DNA from 2 places in the Lactobacillus sp. WILCCON 0149 genome. Region 1 is predicted to be linked to the other one. Evidence: a T-box and tRNA genes for the amino acid it is inferred to sense, from the RefSeq annotation. Region 1 holds a T-box; the other holds one or more tRNA genes.
The links. The T-box of region 1 lies ahead of leuS (leucine--tRNA ligase). A T-box ahead of a tRNA ligase gene usually reads a tRNA of that ligase, here a tRNA-Leu.

Region 1 (9,897 bases):
GTCAGTCCCCATGATCAGCATGGTCAAGTCGTTTGACCCGATTGAGTAGCCGTCAACAAACTTGTTGAACTTGTCAGCCAAAATGATGTTGGATGGAATTTCCGCCATCATGAAGACCTTGAAGTCACGGCTGCGCTCAAGCCCTTCGTCAGCCATGATCTTGGTTACCTTTTCTGCTTCTTCAACAGTTCTGCAGAATGGGATCATGACGTTCAAGTTCTTGAGGCCGAATTCGTTTCTAACCTTCTTGACTGCTTCCAGTTCCAGCTTGAAGGCTTCAATGTACTTCGGGTCGTAGTAGCGGCTTGCCCCGCGCCAGCCAAGCAGGTCAGCTGGTTCATGCGGTTCGTACTTCTCCCCGCCCTTCAAGTTCCGGTATTCGCTGGACTTGAAGTCAGAGAATCTTAAGACAACTGGTCTTGGGTTCATGGCCCGGCAGACCTTGCTGATCCCGTTGGCCAGTTCGTTGACAACCCGTTCTGGGTGGCCGGTTTCAATCAAGTAAAGCGGGTGCTGGTGGATGTAAGTGGTCCACAAGAATTCTTCCCGCATCAAACCGATACCATCAGCTGGCAGAGTTGAGTACTTTTCAGCCAGGTCCGGGTCACCCAGGTTCATCATGACTCTGGTTGCCGTTGGCGGGAAGTATTCAGCAGCAGCCATTGGCGCGGTCTCAGCCTTCTTTGGCTTAACGACTTCCTCGGCTACGCCTTGGTAGACAACCCCGTTCTTGGCGTCAACCGTTACTTCCTGGCCGGTCTTCAGCAATCTGGTTGCAAAAGTCCCCCGGCTGGCGGTACCAACGATACATGGGATCTGCATTTCCCGGGAAACAATAGCGGCGTGGCAGGTCATCCCACCGTTGTTGGTAACAATAGCGGCCGCCTTCTTCATGGCTGGTACCCAGTCTGGTGAGGTCATCAAGGTAACCAGGATTTCGCCTTCCTTGAATTCACCGATGTCCTTCGGGTCGTCAATTACGTGCACGATACCAGAAGCTACGCCTGGGCTGGCTGGCAGACCCTTGACCAAAACCTTGTTGGAGCTTGGAGCCTTAACGTCAGTTTCTTCCTTGGCGCCGCCCTCCTTCTTTCTTTGTGACCAAACAGTTTCCGGACGGGCTTGAACGAGCCAGAGCTTGTCGTCCTGGTCTCTGGACCATTCCATGTCCATGTAGCAGCCATAGTGCTTTTCAATCTGTTTAGCGTAGCCGGCAAGTTCGATGACTTCTTCGTCAGTCAAGCATGGAGTCTTGGCCACGTCTTCTGGGACGTCTCTTTGTTCAACCCCGCCGCCTGGCAGACGGATCAATTCAATGTTCTTGTTGTTGATGGTCTTGCTTGCGATTTGCATGCTTTCCTTGTCAACTTCGAAGTTGTCCGGGGTAACCGTCCCTTGAACGATGTATTCGCCCAGGCCCCATGAACCTTCGATCATGACCTTGGTGTCGTCACCGTTGGCAACGTTAACCGTGAACATAACCCCAGCTGACTTGGAGAAGGCCATCATTTGGACAGCTGCTGACAAAGCAACCTTCTCTTGCGGGAAGTTCTGCTTGATCCGGTAGTAGGTTGCCCGGTCCGTGAACAGGGAAGCGTAGCAGTCTTGTACCTTGCGGATAACATCCTTGCGACTTCTAACGTTAAGGTAAGTGTCCTGTTCCCCGGCAAATGAAGCGTCTGGCAGGTCTTCGGCCGTAGCGCTTGAACGAACCGCAACGTATGGTTCGTTTTGCCCGGTCATCTTGGCCAGTTCGTCATATGAGTTGCCGATGTCTTCGGCCAAGTCTTCCGGCATTGGTGCCTCGCGCATGATCTTTCTGATCTGGCTGCAGACCCGGTGCAGTTCTTCTGAGTCTTCTGGGTCCTTCAAAGTTGCCAGCAAGGCATTTACCTTCTCGTTCAAGCCATTGACTTCCATGAAGTGCCGGTAGCCGTGAGCAGTAGTCGCGAAGCCATAAGGCACTGGCACGTCAGTACCTGAAGTCAATTCACCCAATGATGATGATTTGCCCCCAACCAGGGCCACGTCTTCGCGGCGCAGTTGGTTAAACCAAAGAACGTATGCATTTTGGCGTTCTTCCTCAGTCAATTCCTTCTTGTCGTTAACTTCCATTGTTTTCACCTCATATCACTAGGGCTTGTAAGCCTTTTCACTTTTCACTATTGATTATTGCCCTTTTGTGAAAAAATGTCAACAGTTTCTTACAAGTTTTTTGGAGGAATTTCTTGTAACCGTTTCCTTTGTCAAAATAACAATCTTTCCAAAAGACTTTTCTGTTAAAGTACTGGCAATCATCGAATTGTTTTTATTCACAAACTAAAAAATAGTTTTATCAAAAAGACCGCCTATCCCCCGTCAGACCAAGACCTTTTGCAACTTTTTTCGCAAGATTTTTGCCATGAATAGACGATCTGGGCAAAAAAGCGAATGAAAAAATTCCAAAAATGGCGAAAAAAAGACGAAAAAAAGACCCTCCAAAAGGAGGATCTTTCAATGACTCTTATTCTTTTTATCCAAACTTATCTGAACTTTTGCATGATCCGGGTCACCCGGCTGCCCAAGATGTTTTCAGCCAAGGCGGTTTTAAGGCTCAAGGCCCCGTAGACTATTACGCCTACCCCAACCGCAAGAGCACTGAGCAGCATGGCTGACAGACGGCGGTATGGACTGAGGAAGAGCCCGCCCAGCTTGACCGTGGCAAACACTGCCGCGAACATCACTAAGGAGAAGCTGGCAATCCCGATAAAGCGCCGCATGGTCCGGTCAGCCCGCCAGCGGTATTTCACGCTGAGGTGCTTGAGGGACATGGCGATGACCGCCAAAAGGCCCAGGTTGGTCGCCAGAAGCGGGCCATAGACCTTGAAGAGACGGATCATCGGATACTGGACGATTGACTTGATGACCAAGCCGAGAATCAAATAGCGGATCGCGTACATGTTCTCGTCCAGCCCCTGCAAGATGGCCATGAGGACCGTAAACATCCCCAAGCTGATGGCCGTAAAGGAGGACAGGTACAAGACATGGGCTCCCAGCCGGTCATAGCCGTAGAAGATCGTGTACAGAGGATCTGAAATCGCGGCCATCCCCAGTGAAGCCGGCAATAAGACAAACAGGAAAAGTTCCAAGGTATTGCCGATCTGGCGGGAAATATCCCGGTAGTCCCTTCTGGCATGGGCCCCTGACAAAAGCGGAATGGCGGTAACTGCCATGGCCGTTGACAGGGAAACCACGATCATGATCAGCTTGTTGGCGTTCAAGCCGAACAAGGCGTACCAGCTTTCTACTTCATCAAAAGGCACGTGCATGAAGCTGGCAATCATCGGGTGGAAGGTATACTGGTCCACCAGCTGGAAGATGTTGATCCCAGAGTCAATGATGATGAAGGGAATCGACTGCTGGATGATTTCAAAGAGCAGGCTGTTGGTCGAAACTTGCACCTGGTTGTTGGACTGGGCGATCAAGGGATCCACCGTCCGCTTCTGCTTGAGGTAAAAAATCACCAGCAGGCCAATACCGAACACGGCCCCGATCGCGGCAGCCAGGTTAGACTGAGTTACCGCGTCAACATAATTGCCATGCTGGACCCGCATGATCACATAGGCCGTCAAAAGCATCCAGATCACCCGGGCCAGCTGTTCCACGAACTGGGACATGGCACTTGGCATCATGTCGTTGAAGCCCTGGAAATAGCCCCGCAGAATGCTCAAGATCGGGATGATCAAAACCGCGATGGACAGGCTCCGGATCACCGGAACTTCCTGGGGGTTAAAACCAGACAGCGGCAGGGCCAAAAAGTACATGCAGGCCGCTGAGATGATCCCGAAAGCTCCCATCAAGACCAGGCCGTGCCTAAAGAGCTTGCGGCCGACCCCGTATTCATTAAGGGCATTGTATTTGGCAATCTGCTTGGCGATTGCCCCTGGAATGCCCGCGGTGGAGATGATAATGAACAGGCTATAGATGTTGTAGCTCTTCGCCGTCAGTGAGTTGGCCAAGTTGCCAAACTTTCCCATCCAGGCATACCAAGGGATGATATAGATCGCCCCAAGAATCCGCGACAGGATAGAGCCAATAGTCATCCAGGCCGAGCCCTTTAAAAGCTGGGCCTGGGAGTTGGTCTGTGATTTGTTTTTTGCCATAAAACTTCCCTAATCCTTATACTTCAACCTACTATCATATTCCTGATCCAGCTTGAAATATACCATAAATTGATTTTTTAGGAAAATTTTAGATTATTTGGCAACAATGTTCACGATCTTGTTTGGCACGACAATGACCTTCTTAATCTCCTTGCCTTCCAAAAATTCCTTGACGTGCGGCAGAGCGGTTGCGGCAGCTTGGGCTTCTTCTCTGCTTGCATCCTTGGCGATTTGGAAGTTGCCCCGCTTCTTGCCGTTAACCGTAACAGCCATTTCAACCGTGCTTTCAACCAGCTTGCTTGCGTCATAAGTTGGCCAGCTAGCAAACTGCACGCTTTCGTCGTGGCCGAAGACATGCCAGATTTCTTCCATCATGTGCGGAGCAACTGGCGCCATCAGCTTGACGAAGCCTTCAGCGTATTCCCGCGGAATCTTGTCGACCTTTTGGCAGGCGTTCATGAAGACCATCATTTGGGAAATGGCAGTGTTGAAGCGCAATTCTTCAAAGTGTTCCGTAACGACCTTGACCGTTTCGTTGTAGATCTTGTCCAGCTTGCCGTCGTTTTCGTCACTGATCTTTTCAGACGGGATCGGGTCCAGGTCCAGGTCGTTGACAAAAGTCCGCCATACCCGGTCAAGGAACTTCTTGACACCGGAAGGACCGTTGTCGTCCCAGTCGATTGAAGCATTCAGTGGCCCCATGAACATTTCGTAAGTCCGCAGGCTGTCTGCACCGTATTCGTCAACGACATCGTCTGGGTTGACCACGTTGCCGCGGGACTTGGACATCTTTTCATGGTTCTTCAGGATCAAGCCCTGGTTGTAGAGCTTTTGGAATGGTTCCTTGGTTGGCACGACGCCCAGGTCGTAAAGGACCTTGTGCCAGAATCTAGCGTAAAGCAGGTGCAGGGTCGCGTGTTCTGCCCCGCCGATGTAGAGGTCAACCGGCAGCCACTTCTTCAAGAGTTCCGGGTCTGCCAGAGCCTTGTCGTTGTGCGGGTCGATGTAGCGGAGGAAGTACCAGCTTGAACCAGCCCATTGCGGCATGGTGTTGGTTTCCCGCTTGCCCTTCCGGCCGTTTTCATCAACAACGTTAACCCAGTCAGTCAGGTTAGCCAGCGGGCTTTCCGGAGTGCCGGAAGGCTTGATGTTGGTTTCCTTAGGCAGGCGCAGCGGCAATTCGTCTTCTGGCACCAAAGTGGTTTCCCCATCTTCCCAGTGGATAACCGGGATTGGTTCACCCCAGTAGCGCTGACGGGAGAAGTTCCAGTCCCGCATCTTGTAGTTGACCTTCTTTTCGCCGACGCCCTTTTCAGTCAGCCAGTCGACCATCTTGGCCTTGGCTTCTTCATTGCGGAGGCCGTTCAAAAATTCTGAGTTGACGTGGGCACCGTCGCCGGCAAAGGCTTCCTTGCTGATGTCACCGCCTTCAACGACTTCCTTGATTGGCAGGTCGAACTTAGTGGCAAAAGCGTAGTCTCTTTCGTCGTGGGCTGGAACAGCCATAACTGCCCCGGTCCCGTAAGTTGCCAGAACGTAGTCAGAGATCCAGACTGGCACCTCTTCCCCGTTGACTGGGTTGATGGCGTAAGCACCAGTGAAGACCCCGGTCTTATCCTTGTTCAAATCAGTTCTTTCCAGGTCAGACTTGGATTCGATGGACTTGATGTAGGCATCAACTGCTTCCTTTTGTTCCGGCGTAGTGATTTCCTTGACCAGGTCGTTTTCCGGTGCCAAAACCGTGTATGAGCAGCCAAAGAGGGTGTCTGGCCGGGTGGTGAAGATGTCAAAGCTCTTGTCTGAATCCTTGATCTTGAAGGTTACTTGAGCCCCAACTGAGCGGCCGATCCAGTTTCTTTGCATTTCCTTGATCGGTTCTGGCCAGTCCAAGTCATCCAGGTCATCCAGCAAACGGTCAGCGTAAGCGGTGATCTTCAGCATCCATTGCCGCATCTTGCGGCGGTAAACCGGGTAGCCGCCCCGTTCAGTCTTGCCGTCGATAACTTCTTCGTTGGCAACGACCGTGCCCAGGTCTGGTGACCAGTTAACTGGCACTTCAGCTTCATAAGCCAGGCCCATCTTGTACATTTGTTCAAAAATCCACTGGGTCCACTTGTAGTAGTTCGGGTCAGTGGTCTTGATTTCCCGGTCCCAGTCATAGGAGAAGCCCAAAGCTTGCAGCTGCTTTTTGAAGTGGGCAATGTTTTGGTCAGTGAAAGTAGCCGGGTCGTTACCAGTTTGCAGGGCGTATTGTTCAGCCGGCAGGCCGAAGGCATCCCAGCCCATTGGGTGCAAGACGTTGTAGCCTTGAGCCCGCTTCATTCTGGCCATGATGTCAGTAGCCGTGTAGCCTTCCGGGTGACCAACGTGCAGCCCCTTGCCTGATGGGTAAGGGAACATGTCAAGTACGTAGTACTTTGGCTTCTTTGGGTCAGTCCCAGTCTTAAAAGTCTTGTTTTCCAGCCAGTACTTTTGCCACTTCTTTTCGACAACTTTATGGTTGTACATCTGCTAAATCCTTTCCTAAAAACAAAAAACGCCCTATGTTCAAACATAGGACGAATTGTTTCGCGGTACCACCTAAGTTCCACGCTTTCGCGTGACACTCAAATGTTTCTTAAAGCGAAACAACACTTTGGCATTGTCCGGGTGAGTTCAAAATTTCTCTTTCAAGCCTCGCAGCCACCGGCTCTTCTCTGAAGAAAGAAAAATTTCTACTACTCCCTGCCCTTTATTATTTTCTCTATAACGATTATACTTTACCACATGGCCAAAATTTTACAAGGAGAAAAATTAAAAACAATTGAATACGAAAGAAAATAAAGTTAATTATCAGCCGCTTTTAATTTTTGGCGGCGCCTTCAGCATCTTTTTTGCCTATTGGGTCTACCTGATCGCCAGCAAGAATCCCTTTATCAAGGCTTTTGACACGGTAGTCTACAATGCCATCAGAAACAACAATCCAGTCGAAAAGCAGCTGACCTTTTACTGGACCCAGCTTGGCAACACGCTAACCATCACGGTCTTTACGGTGATCCTGGTCCTTTTCCTGATCTACCGGCGGAACTATATCCACGCCGTCTTCGCCAGCTTGACCATGATCGCGGCTAATTACTGCAACTCGGTTATCAAGAACATCATTCAGCGCCAGCGGCCCCGGATGGACAAAACGGTTCACGCCGACGGCTTCTCCTTCCCGTCTGGCCACTCAGTCGGCTCTATGACTTTGGCCTTGGTCTTGATCGCCTTGATCGTCGTCCTGGTAAAAAAGAAGCCGCTGAAATACTGGTTGATAGGCTTTTGCATCTTCTTCACCCTGTCGATTGGCTTTACCAGAATGTACCTGCACGTTCACTGGCCAAGCGACGTCTTAGGCGGCTGGTGTGAGGGCCTGGCCTTCAGTTCCCTGGCCAGCTGGCTCTTTTTCAAGGCCTTGGACAAAAAGAATAAACTAAATCCTTAATAACAAAAAATCTGCTCACCAGTCGTGAGCAGATTTTTGTTTGCATTCATATTTTGCCTAATCCTTCTTCTGCCGGTAGATATGGTTGAAGACCAAAGACAAAAGCAAGGCAATCAAAGAAACGATGTAGATCCCCCGCATGGCTGAGTGCAGGATTTCCCGCAAAGGAGCCAAAACGGCCGGATCCAGGCTTTTAGCCTGGGCTGGGGAGACAATCTTGTTCATCATCTCACTGGTCAAGGAAGGGTGCTTTTTGAGCCCGCTGGCCACGACCGCGTTGAAGGTCATCCCGTAAAAGACCATCATCACGGTCTGACCCAGATACTTCATCAAGGTGTTAAAAGAAGTTGCCACCCCTACCTGGCTCTTGTCGACCACCATCTGGGCCCGGACCTGGCTGGCCGTGGCGATGCTGCCGAAGCCAATCCCGTTGAAGACGGCAATCAAGCAGAAGACCCAAAATGGCGTGTAGGTTGGAATCAAGATAAAGGCCAGGTCAGCCCCAAGCAAAAGAAAGAGTGAGGCGTCAAAGAACTTCTGCGTCCCCCACCGGCCCATAAGGTCGCCGGCCAGGAAGGACCCGCAGACCCATAAAAGGGAGCTTGGCGTAATGGCAAAGCCGGCGATTGAGGCGCTGACCCCGTTGATCCCCTGCAGCCAGGTCGGAATATAGAATTCAAAGCCGATCACGACCCCGGACACCAGGAGCTGCAAGATGTTGACCGCCAAAAATTCCTTGTCTTTCAAGATACTGAAAGGAATGATCGGGTCAGCGGCAGTTTTTTCTACCTTGACAAAAAGGCAGAGGCTGACCAGCATGATTGCCGCCAAAGCCAGCAAGGTCCAGCTGAAGCCTTTTTCCAGCCCCTGCAAAAGGAGCATTAGGGAAAGCAAAAAGATGACTAAGCTGAAGCTGCCCTTGAGGTCGATCTGTAATTTATTTTTAGCAATATCCTCATGCAGGTAGCAAGCAACCAGCAAAAAGGCGATCAAGCCGATTGGCACGTTGATCATAAAGACCCAGTGCCAAGACAAGTGCTGGACGATAAAGCCGCCTAAAAGCGGAGCGATAACTGAAGCCAGGCCCCAGAAACCCGAGGTCAGACCCAGCATTTTGGCCCGCTTGTCAATGTCATACATATCGGCTAAAACCGTCACCCCTGCTGTCTGAATGGCCCCTGAACCAAGTCCCTGCAGGACGCGGAAGATGATCAATTCCACCATTGAGTGCGAAAAGCCGCAGAGGGCTGAGCCGAGCACGAAAAGTCCGATGCCAAATAAAAAAACTGGCTTGCGTCCTACGCTATCAGCCAGTTTCCCATAAATTGGCGTTGAGACTGCCGTCATCAGCAGAAAGACAGACACCACCCAACTCATGATTGCCAGCCCGTCCAAATCGGCGATAATGGTTGGCATCGCGGTCGAAACAATGGTGCCTTCGATGGCGGACATAAAAGTGGTGATAAAGACAGCGAGCGTGACCATTTTCACGTTTGTTTTCTTCATTCTTTTCTCCAACGAAATTTATGTTACGTTATGTCTTACGTGTATTCAGTTGTCGTAAAAATATTACTTGCGGCCGTTGACGAAAGCTCGGAGAGCTTCAGCCTTGTCGGTCTTTTCCCAAGGCAGGTCGATGTCAGTGCGGCCAAAGTGGCCGTAAGCAGCCGTCTGCTTGTAGATTGGCCGGCGCAAGTCCAGCATCTTGATGATCCCGGCTGGCCGCAGGTCAAAGTTGGCCCGGACAGCTTCGGTCAAAAGCTGGTCGCTCACCTTGCCGGTCCCGGCAGTATCAATCATGATGGAAACCGGGTGGGCTACCCCAATGGCGTAGGCCAATTGCACTTCACAGCGGTCAGCCAGGCCAGCAGCTACAATGTTCTTGGCCACATAGCGGGCAGCGTATGAGGCGCTTCTGTCGACCTTGGTGGCGTCCTTGCCGCTGAAGGCACCGCCGCCGTGGCGGGCATAGCCGCCGTAAGTGTCGACGATGATCTTGCGGCCAGTCAAACCGGCGTCGCCCTTTGGCCCCCCGATAACAAAGCGACCAGATGGGTTGATCAGGTACTTGGTCTTGTCATCCAGGAACTTGTCAGGGATGACTTCCTTGATCACGTCGTGGACCATGGCCACCCGGATCTCTTCGTTAGTCACGTCAGGACTGGTCTGGGTAGAAATAACTACCGTGTCCACCCGCTTAGGCTTGCCGGCATCATCGTATTCCACCGTGACCTGGGCCTTGGCATCTGGCCGCAGCCAAGGGAAAGTCCCGTCCTTTCTCAGCTGAGCCAG
Region 2 (9,897 bases), 200 kb from region 1:
GCCGTCCTTAACGGAGCCGGTAACCGTAGCAGTGTGGTAGTTTGACCAAGTTGCAATTGATTGCCCATCAATGTAGTCAACCGTTACGCTGTCACCGATGGTTGCCGCGTCTGCTTGACCGTTCGTGCCTAAGCTGATCGCTGCCACGCCAGTCAAAGCCAAGCCTGCAGCAAATACTGATTTAAGTACGTTAGATTTGATGTTCAAAAAAATTCTCCTTTGTTTGTCGCAAGCTCTCGTCTGCCAAGTTACTTCTCCTTTGGCAAATTCCTTCTTGCTGCTCTTGTGTCATTTGACAGTTTATATGTTAACAGGGCCAAATTTCAAAACGATAGCAAAAAAGTAACGGTCCAGTTAAGAAGAGATTACAGGAAAAAGTCTTTTTGTAACATTTGTAATATTTCCTCGCTAAAAATATCGCTGGAAGCAAAAAAGACACCACGCAAACGCGTGATGTCTTGGTATGGGTCGTCAGGGGATCGAACCCTGGACACCCGGATTAAGAGTCCGGTGCTCTGCCAGCTGAGCTAACGACCCAAATGGATTATTTAATTGGCGCCGAAGCGCGATGGGTCGTCAGGGGATCGAACCCTGGACACCCGGATTAAGAGTCCGGTGCTCTGCCAGCTGAGCTAACGACCCAAATGGATTTATTTAATTAGCGCCTAAGCGCGATGGGTCGTCAGGGGATCGAACCCTGGACACCCGGATTAAGAGTCCGGTGCTCTGCCAGCTGAGCTAACGACCCAAATGGGTTATTTAATTGGCGCCGAAGCGCGATGGGTCGTCAGGGGATCGAACCCTGGACACCCGGATTAAGAGTCCGGTGCTCTGCCAGCTGAGCTAACGACCCAAGTGGGCTGCGGCTGACTTTCGTCAACCGACATTTATTTATTATACAGAAATGCGCCAGGAATGCAAGCCTTTTGGCAAGATTTTTGCTCAAAAACTTGCTTTTCCTCTCCAGCCCTCCTAAAAAACTTCTCTTTCCACCTTATTTTTGCCAAAAAGCACCCCGCGGGGCGACTTCCAGCCGGCGGATCTCATCCTTTAAGCCCGCCTCTCTGACCGCGTCGACAAAGTCGCTGATATGCTGGGGGTCAACCAGACTCATGATGGTCGGGCCCGCCCCAGACAGGTAGGTCGCTACCGCCCCGTGCTCATGGCCTACATTGCGGATGATCTCCAGTTCCGGTACCAGCTGGCTTCTGTAGCGCTCATGGAAGAGGTCAGCCTCCATTAACTCCCCGGCCTTTTCATAGTCCTGGGCAAAAAGCGCCGCTACCGCTGTATTAGCCACGGCGCTGGCCTGGACCGCGTCTTTAAAAGAAAGTTCCTTGGGCAAAACCGCCCGGGCATCGCTGGTCTTCAAGTTGTAGGCCGGGATATAGGCGATCATGGCAAATGGCGGCACCGGGGCCTTAACAGCCGTAAAGTGGCCGTTGACCTTGCAGCCGACAACCAGGCTGCCCAGGATGGTCGGAGCCACGTTATCCGGGTGCCCTTCCAGTTGAGCCGCGATTTCGATTTTTTCATGCGGGGCCAAGTGGAGCTGGCCCAGCTGGTCAGCCAGCTCGATCCCGCCAACGATTGCGCTGGAACTAGAGCCCAGGCCATGAGCCAGGGGGATGTCTGACTCAACCCGCAAGTGCTGGGGAGTTAAATCTGGCTTGACGCTTAAAGCCGCTTGGACGATCATGTTGCCTTTCCCGCTCGGCAGGTCCCCTAAGTTATGGTCTACCTGCCAGTGGTCGCTTTCGCCCAAGACTTCAATGGTCAGGTACAAGGAGATGGCTACTCCAATGGAGTCGAAACCCGGGCCCAGGTTGGCGCTGGATGCTGGAACTTTGATTTTCACGCTTCTTCACCTCAATAATTGGCAATTGCTGACTTTTTAATCATTCTATCATGTTTTCTCTTTTAGAAAAATGATTTCCCCGCTATAATTAGCCATAAAGGAAAAAATTTCGCGCATCTGACTTTTAGGGAGGATTTATGATTTACCGCAGTACTCGCAGCCAAGGGCAGGAAGTTACCGCCGCCCAGGCAATCGTTCAAGGTCTGGCCCCAGACGGCGGCCTTTTCGTGCCCAAAGAATTCCCGGCTCCATTCTCAGCCGCTGAATTGAAGGAAATTTTTGCCCTGCCTTACCAGGAAATGGCTAAAAAGATCCTGGCTCTGTTCTTGACCGACTACAGCGAAGAGCAGCTGGCAGAGATCGTTAAAGGCGCCTATGGCCAGCAATGGGATGACGAGAGAATCGCCCCGCTGACTGATAAGAAAGCCGGCAATTACTACCTGGAGCTCTTCCACGGTCCGACTCTGGCCTTTAAGGACGTAGCCTTGCAGTGCCTGCCCCGCTTGATGAAGACGGCCTTGGAGAACGCAGACGACCAGCGGGGAATCGTTATTTTGACCGCTACTTCCGGGGATACCGGGACTGCCGCCATGCGGGGCTTCCAGAGCTTAGACAAGACCCGGGTTATCGTCTTTTACCCTTACCAAGGGGTGGCTCCAATCCAGCTTAAGCAGATGCTGAGCGAAAACAGCGACAACACCGTGGCTGTAGCAGTTGAAGGCAACTTTGACCAGGCTCAGAGCCGGGTCAAGCAGATTTTTAACGACCAGGACATGAACAAGTTGCTGGCTGACCATGACTTGACCTTCTCCAGCGCCAACTCCATGAATGTCGGCCGCCTTTTGCCCCAAGTCGTCTACTACTTCGCCGCCTACAAGCAGCTGCTGGACCAAGGGGCGATTGCATTCGGCGATCCTGTCAACTTCTCCGTGCCAACTGGGAACTTTGGCGATATTCTGGCCGGCTATTATGCTAAAAAACTGGGCCTGCCAGTTGGCCGCCTGATCTGCGCTTCCAACAAGAATAATGTCTTGACCGACTTTTTCAAGACGGGCAAGTATGACAAAAAGCGGGACTTCTACGTGACCAACTCTCCGTCCATGGACATTCTGGTTTCCAGCAACCTGGAGCGCCTGCTCTTTGACCTCTGCCAGGACCCAGACACGGTCAAGGGCTTGATGGAGCAGCTGAACACTAAGGGCGAATACCAATTGCCGGAAGACATGCAAAAGAAATTGTCTGGCTTCTGGGCTGACTACGCGACTCCAGAAGAAATCGAAGGCGAAATCAAGCGGGTTTACGCAGAAAGCAGCTATGTCATCGACCCGCACACGGCTGTCGCTTCTTTAGCCGCCAAGCGCTTTAAGGCAGAAGACGACCAGCCTACCGTCGTCCTCTCTACCGCCAGTCCATACAAGTTCCCGGAAACTGTATACCACGCGATCAGCGGGCAAAACGTTAAGGAAAAAGGCCTGCCAGCTCTTAAGGAACTGACTGATTTGACCGGCCCTGCTCCAAAGGCCATGGAAGCCTTCTTAGGCCACAGCTCCCGGGAAATCGTCATCCCGGCCGACGACATGGCAGACGAAGTCAAGCGGCAGCTGGATTTGGACTGATTTTTTAAAAAAGATATAGAAACTAGCTAAAAATCAACAAGATAAACGAAAAGCAGCTCAGGATTTACTCCTTGAGCTGCTTTTGCCGTGTAATTGGAAATAAGAAATAAAAAGAAAATAAAAAATGGAGGATACAGGGCTCGAACCTGTGACCCTCTGCTTGTAAGGCAGATGCTCTCCCAGCTGAGCTAATCCTCCATATGACCCGTACGGGATTTGAACCCATGTTACCGCCGTGAAAGGGCGGTGTCTTAACCACTTGACCAACGGGCCATTTATTTTGCTTGGCCTTTTCGCAAGGCACGATTACTAGTATACCCGATCCAGGAGAAAAAGCAAGGGGCTAACGCAAAAAACTTATTATTTTTATTTGCAAAAAGCTCTTGCACTTTTCCCTGCCTTTGCTATACTAGTAGATGTGCTTGCGGGCGTGGCGGAATTGGCAGACGCGCAAGACTAAGGATCTTGTGACCGCTTTTGGTCGTGGAAGTTCAAGTCTTCTCGTCCGCACTAAGCGAAAGGAACTGGTTTGTCCAGTTCCTTTTTTTCTTTCTCCGAGAACTTTTTTGCTAAAATATTCTTAGAGTGCTAATTGAAAAGCAAAGCTCTAAGTAAAATAAGTTGTAAGAAGTACACTTTTAAAGGAGAAAAACATATGACTGAATTAAACTGCCGCTTGGCCACCAGCGCCGATTTAGACGCCCTCTGCCAGTTCTACCAGGATATCTGCGACCACCAAAAAGAGGACCAGTACGGGGCCGACTGGCACTGGGGAATCTACCCGGCTGAACAGGACATCAAAGAAGCCATCGACCAAAAGCGGGCCGTAATCGGACTCAAAGACGGCAAGATTGCTTCCGCCGGCATCTTAACTGTTGGAAGCGACCCCCTTTACAGCAAATTTGCCTGGCCTACCCCAGCTGAAGATAACGAAATCGCCGTTCTCCACCTTTATGGCGTTCACCCTGCTTTCCGCCGGCAAGGCCTGTCTGGCATTCTTTTGACCTTCATCAAGGACCACGCCAAAGAACTTGGCTGCAAGGCGATCCGCTTAGACAGCATGGCCGGTAACGTCCCTGCCCGCCGCCTCTATGAAAAGAACGGCTACCGCTTCGTCAGCCAGGAAACGGTCCACTACGACGACATCGGCGACACCAAGGTTGACCTGCTTGAATTAGCCTTATAACAAGAAAAATCCACAAGCTCAGCTTGTGGATTTTTTCTCTGTTCTTATTTATTTCTTTCTATTCCTTGTTCTTGCTTTTTTCCCGCCATTCCTTGGCCCGCCGGTCGGGCAAGAACCACATCAGCATGACCAGAGCCATAAAGACCCAGGATAAAACCGGCCAAGCAAAAGCAGACAGGGCGATCCCCAAATTCGCGGCCAGGGTCAAGTAGCCCTTGATCCCCATATTAACCCGCAAGTCCTGGCTGTCGCAGGCAATCTGCCAGGCAAAGTGCTGCAAGAGGATAAAACTGACCGAGGTCAAAAAGAGAACCAGGCCATAAAAGAACAAGGGCGGCCCAGCCAGGGGATTTTTACCCACCCAAGCCGTAGCTAAGGGAATCAAAGACGACATGAAGAGCCAGACCATGTTGGTCCAGATTACCTTGTGGTTGACTGACGGCAAAGCGTGGGTGATGTTGTGGTGGTTGACCCAGTAAATAGCCATATAAAAGAAGCTGAGCAGGTAGATGGTCAGCTGCGGGACAAGCGGCTTTAGGGCCTGGAAAGTTGCTTCTTCCGGGGCCTTCATTTCCAGGACCATGATGGTGATGATGATGGCCAAAACGCCATCGCTGAATGCTTCCAAGCGGTTCTTGTTCATTTTTCCTCCAAAACAGAAATACTCAATATGCGCGTTAAAAATACTTTTATTGTCTCTTAACCATTTTAGCCTACTTTTGCCAAAAAGAAAAAGCCTGGCAAACCCAGGCTAAATTCTATCAACTTTACTCTTGATTCTTGTAATCAGCTTCCATTTCTTGCGGGTCTTCCGCCTCTTCTTCATCGAAGCTGTATTCCATCTTCTTGTTGCGGTCCTTCATAAAAGCATAGGCAATCTCAACCGCGTAGACCAAGAGGCCGACCAAGCCAAAAGCCAGAAGGAACAGGCAAACGCGTTTCTTCTTTTCCATGCTTGTCACCTTATTTCTATTGACAAAAATTACTTCCTAATTTTATTATAAGCGCTTTTATAAAAAATAACAGGCAAAAAAACGATCAGCACAAAGGAAAAAGCATCCCTCTTAGGAGATGCTTAAACAGTCTGGTTTCTGAGCAGCTTGACCGGGAGCAGGTAACTGTTTTGGGCCAGCTTCTTCTCCGGATCCGCGATCCGCTCGTAAAGCAGCTTGACCAAAGTCCCGGCTAAATCCGGAATCGGCTGGACGATCGTGGCTAGTTCTGGCACATAATTCTGCACCAGCTGGGTCCCGTCAAAGCCGACTATTTTCAAGTCCTCCGGCACCTTGATTCCTAACTTCTTAGCTTCTTTTAAGAGCAGGATCGCCGTCAGGTCGTCTGAGCAAAAGACCCCGTCGATTTTCCGGCCGCTGGTCAAGAGTTCCCGGAGTTCCCGGCCCTTGGCGGCTGGCAATTCGTAAAAGGCTGACCGGGCAGTGTGGACCGTCAACCCCGCCGCGGCTACCGTATCCGCGTAGCCATCAAAGCGGCGAGAAGTCGGATTTCCCGTCTTGACCGGGTTGCCGACAAAGTAAATATGGCCGCATCCCGCGTCCAAGAGAGCCTGGGTGGCCAGGCAGCCGCCCTGGTAGTTGTCGCTAGTCACGATCGGCACCTGGTCGGACAAGTCCCGGTCAAAAGACACGATCGGCAAGCCGTAGCGCCGGTATTCTTCAATGCCCAGGTTGTGCGAACCCGCGATGATCCCGTCGACCTGGTTGGCCTCCAGCATCCGCAGATAACGCCGTTCTTTCTCACTGTCCTGGCCGGCATCACAGAGCAGCATCTTGTAGCCGTCCGCTTCCAGCTTGTCCTCAATTGCCGCAACCAGTTCCGCGAAGAAGGGATTGGTGATGCTGGGCATGATCACCCCAATCATCTTGGTCTGCTTGCCCTGCAAAGACCGGGCCAGGGTGTTGGGCTGGTAGTTCAGCTCCCGCATGGCCGCGTAGACCCGGTCCCTGGTCTTCTGGCTGATGTAGCCGTAATTGTTGATCACCCGCGACACCGTGGTTGGTGAGCAGCCAGCTTTTTCCGCCACATCAGTTAATTTTGGCCTCATCGTCATCCCCTCTTCTGTTATCCTACATGTCCTTTAACCGCCAAGTCTTGGCCTGGTAGTCAACATCACTATCCATCTTAACAAAACTTTGTCCATTTTGAGCAAAAAATCTACCCGTGATGACTTCTTCGCCGCCGTTGACAAAAATTTCAAAGAGGGAGTGGTCGACAAAGATCCGCAGATCCAGGTCTTCCCCGGCTGGTAACTTCACCGTCCGACTAGTCCCGTAGTCTGGGTTGACGGCCTTGCCGCATTCACCCCGGTCAACGGTTAAACGGGCGTGCTTGCCGGTCTTAAAGCGCAGCTTGATGCCATTCTTGCCCTCGCTGTCCGCGGCCAAGACCAGCATACCCTTCTGCCCCTTCTTGATCGTCAGTCTAAGTTCGCTTTGCGCACCTGCATCGAAGGCCAAATCGCCAGTGAAGTCTTCTTCAGCTTCTCTCAAGCTCTTCATGGCCTTGACCGGCTTTTGGATCAAGCGGCCGTGCTTTAAAGACAAGCGCTTGACCTGGCTTAAGCAATTAGCCCAGCCTTCATCGTCGCTTGGGTAAGTCATGTCCGGCAGGCCAACCCAGCTGATCGCGTAAGCGTGGCCGTCCGGGGCATTAAAGGCTTGGGTAGCGTAAACGTCAAAGCCCCCGTCCAGGTTGATTGGGGCCTTCTGCTTTGTCTCAAAGTGGCCGGTCTCAAAGTCGAAGCTTTCCCCAACCCAGTACATGTTTGGGTAGACATTCTGGTAGTCGGTCACGTTCTTGTCCAGGCCCTGCGGGCAGAAGATGAAGACTGGCTTGCTGTCAACGAAGACCAGGTTCGGGCATTCAACCATGTAGCCCATGTCCGGCAGGTCAACATAACCCAAATCCTGCCATGGACCAGTTAATTCGTCAGCCTTGTAAAGACTGATCTTGCCGGCCTTGGTCTCCTTGTCTTGGGCGCCAAGGATGGCATAATACTTGCCGCCGTGCTCCAAGATCTGCGGGTCACGGAAGTGTTCAGTCACATGCTCTGGCGCGTTGATCAAAGGCGTCTCCAGCTTGGTTACTTTTCCATCTTCATCCATCCAGGCCCCAACCTGGTAGGAGTGGCGGACCCAGTTTTCGTCGCGGACATTGCCCGTGTACATCAGAAAAAGCTTGTCACCAATTGCTCTGGCTGAGCCGGAATATGCCCCATGGCTGTCCAGCGGACTGTCAGCGTAAACAGCTTCGCCCAAGTTCTCCCAGTGAACCAGGTCGGAACTGGTCAAGTGGACCCAGGACTTCAAGCCGTGCACGGCCCCAAACGGATAAGCCTGGTAGAAGACCTGCCAGCGGCCATTATAGTAGGAAAAGCCGTTAGGATCGTTCAAAAGGCCTGAAGTTGGCCGGATGTGGTAGTGCAGCTGGTAGTCTGACCGGGCTGCCTGGCTCTGCAATTTGAGCAAAGTCTTGGCATCCCATTTCTCATAAGGAAGATATCTTTTTTCTCTTGTCCATTCCATATTAAGCAACCTCCGCCTAATCACTAATCTCTTCTTTTATTTTTTAGCTTCATTTGCCAGATTATTGTCACGCAAAAAACTTCTGAATAATCAGCACTTTATCACTTTCTATTTTATGGTTGAAGCGCTAACATGTCAAACGGTTAACAGGCCTTTTTCACTTAACAGAACTTTTATAAAATATTTTCTGTCAAACGATTGACATATTTGTCAGAAACCGTTATCATGTTAAGTGAATTAGAGAAAAGCGTTTTCAGAGGATAAGGAGAGTGTTTCTCGTGGCAATGAATTACAATGCAGTTGCCAAGCGGGTGATCGCTGCCGTAGGTGAAGACAACCTGGTAGCAGCTGCCCACTGTGCAACGCGTCTGCGTTTAGTCTTAAAAGACGATACCAAGATCGACCAAGCAGCCTTGGACAAGGATCCTGACGTTAAGGGTACCTTCAAGACTGACGGCCAGTACCAAGTCATCATCGGGCCTGGTGACGTTGACAACGTCTACAGCGAACTGATCAAGCAAACCGGCCTGTCTGAAGTTTCTACCGACGACTTGAAGAAGATCGCCGCCAGCGGCAAGAAGGTCAACCCAGTTATGGCCTTCATCAAGCTCTTGAGTGACATCTTCGTGCCAATCATCCCAGCCCTGGTTGCGGGCGGTTTGCTGATGGCCTTGAACAACTTCTTCACCAGCCCTGGCCTGTTCGGGCCTAAGTCCCTGGTGCAAATCAACCCAGCCATCAAGGGCCTGTCTGACATGATCCAACTTATGTCAGCTGCCCCATTCATGTTCCTGCCAGTTCTGGTCGGTATTTCCGCCGCTAAGCGTTTCGGGGCCAACCAATTCCTCGGGGCGGCAATGGGCTTGATCATGACCACCCCACAGCTGGCCGGCTCAACCCACTACTGGAACATCTTCGGTCTGCACGTAGCACAAACCAACTACCAATACCAAGTTATTCCAGTCCTGGCAGCCATCTGGATCTTAGCCTTCTTAGAGAAGCGCCTGCACAAGGTCCTGCCAAGCGCGGTTGACTTTACCTTCACCCCGCTTCTGTCAATCATGATCACTGGCTTCCTGACCTTCACCATCGTCGGGCCAGTGATGAAGACCGTTTCTGACTGGATCACCAACGGCTTCGTATGGCTGTACGACACTGCTGGCTTTGTCGGCATGGGTCTGTTCGGTCTTTGCTACTCAGCTATCGTTATGACTGGTTTGCACCAAAGCTTCCCGGCCATCGAAACTCAATTGCTGGCTGCCTTCGCTGCCGGCAAGGGCGCGGGCGACTTCATCTTCGTTGTTGCTTCCATGGCCAACGTTGCTCAAGGTGCCGCAACCTTCGCTATCTGGTTCTTGACTAAGAACGAAAAGATGAAGGGTCTGTCTTCATCAGCCGGTGTTTCTGCCCTCCTGGGTATCACCGAACCAGCCCTCTTCGGGGTTAACTTGAAGTACCGCTTCCCGTTCTTCTGCGCCTTGATCGGGTCCGGTGTTGCTTCAGCCCTTGCAGGTCTGCTGCACGTTGAAGCTGCATCCCTTGGTTCTGCCGGTTTCCTGGGCTTCTTGTCCATCTACCCAAAGACCATCCCAATGTACGTTGTATGTGAACTTGTTTCCTTCGCTATCGCCTTCGCCTTGACTTTCTTCTGGGGCAAGGGCCACTTAAAGGAAGAAGTTGCCAGCGTTGAAGGCG

Region 2: it has a tRNA-Leu gene. The T-box ahead of leuS (leucine--tRNA ligase) is inferred to sense a tRNA for this amino acid. The anticodon was not compared.

The regions. Positions count from the first base shown of each region.
Region 1 covers NZ_JBUBHO010000001.1:572,216-582,112, reverse strand. Annotated here, with positions in the region: gene ppsA (phosphoenolpyruvate synthase) at 1-2,115, opposite strand, end outside; gene ACYVUV_RS02855 (putative polysaccharide biosynthesis protein) at 2,523-4,142, opposite strand; gene leuS (leucine--tRNA ligase) at 4,236-6,650, opposite strand; T-box leader at 6,694-6,876, opposite strand; gene ACYVUV_RS02845 (phosphatase PAP2 family protein) at 6,946-7,605, shown strand; gene ACYVUV_RS02840 (MDR family MFS transporter) at 7,663-9,111, opposite strand; gene metK (methionine adenosyltransferase) at 9,175-9,897, opposite strand, start outside.
Region 2 covers NZ_JBUBHO010000001.1:375,285-385,181, reverse strand. Annotated here, with positions in the region: gene apf (aggregation-promoting factor) at 1-207, opposite strand, end outside; tRNA gene ACYVUV_RS01880 (tRNA-Lys) at 465-537, opposite strand; tRNA gene ACYVUV_RS01875 (tRNA-Lys) at 570-642, opposite strand; tRNA gene ACYVUV_RS01870 (tRNA-Lys) at 676-748, opposite strand; tRNA gene ACYVUV_RS01865 (tRNA-Lys) at 781-853, opposite strand; gene thrB (homoserine kinase) at 995-1,858, opposite strand; gene thrC (threonine synthase) at 1,996-3,474, shown strand; tRNA gene ACYVUV_RS01850 (tRNA-Val) at 3,600-3,672, opposite strand; tRNA gene ACYVUV_RS01845 (tRNA-Glu) at 3,676-3,747, opposite strand; tRNA gene ACYVUV_RS01840 (tRNA-Leu) at 3,899-3,984, shown strand; gene ACYVUV_RS01835 (GNAT family N-acetyltransferase) at 4,130-4,660, shown strand; gene ACYVUV_RS01830 (TMEM175 family protein) at 4,719-5,303, opposite strand; gene ACYVUV_RS01825 (hypothetical protein) at 5,428-5,613, opposite strand; gene ACYVUV_RS01820 (LacI family DNA-binding transcriptional regulator) at 5,736-6,722, opposite strand; gene ACYVUV_RS01815 (sucrose-6-phosphate hydrolase) at 6,745-8,202, opposite strand; gene ACYVUV_RS01810 (sucrose-specific PTS transporter subunit IIBC) at 8,487-9,897, shown strand, end outside.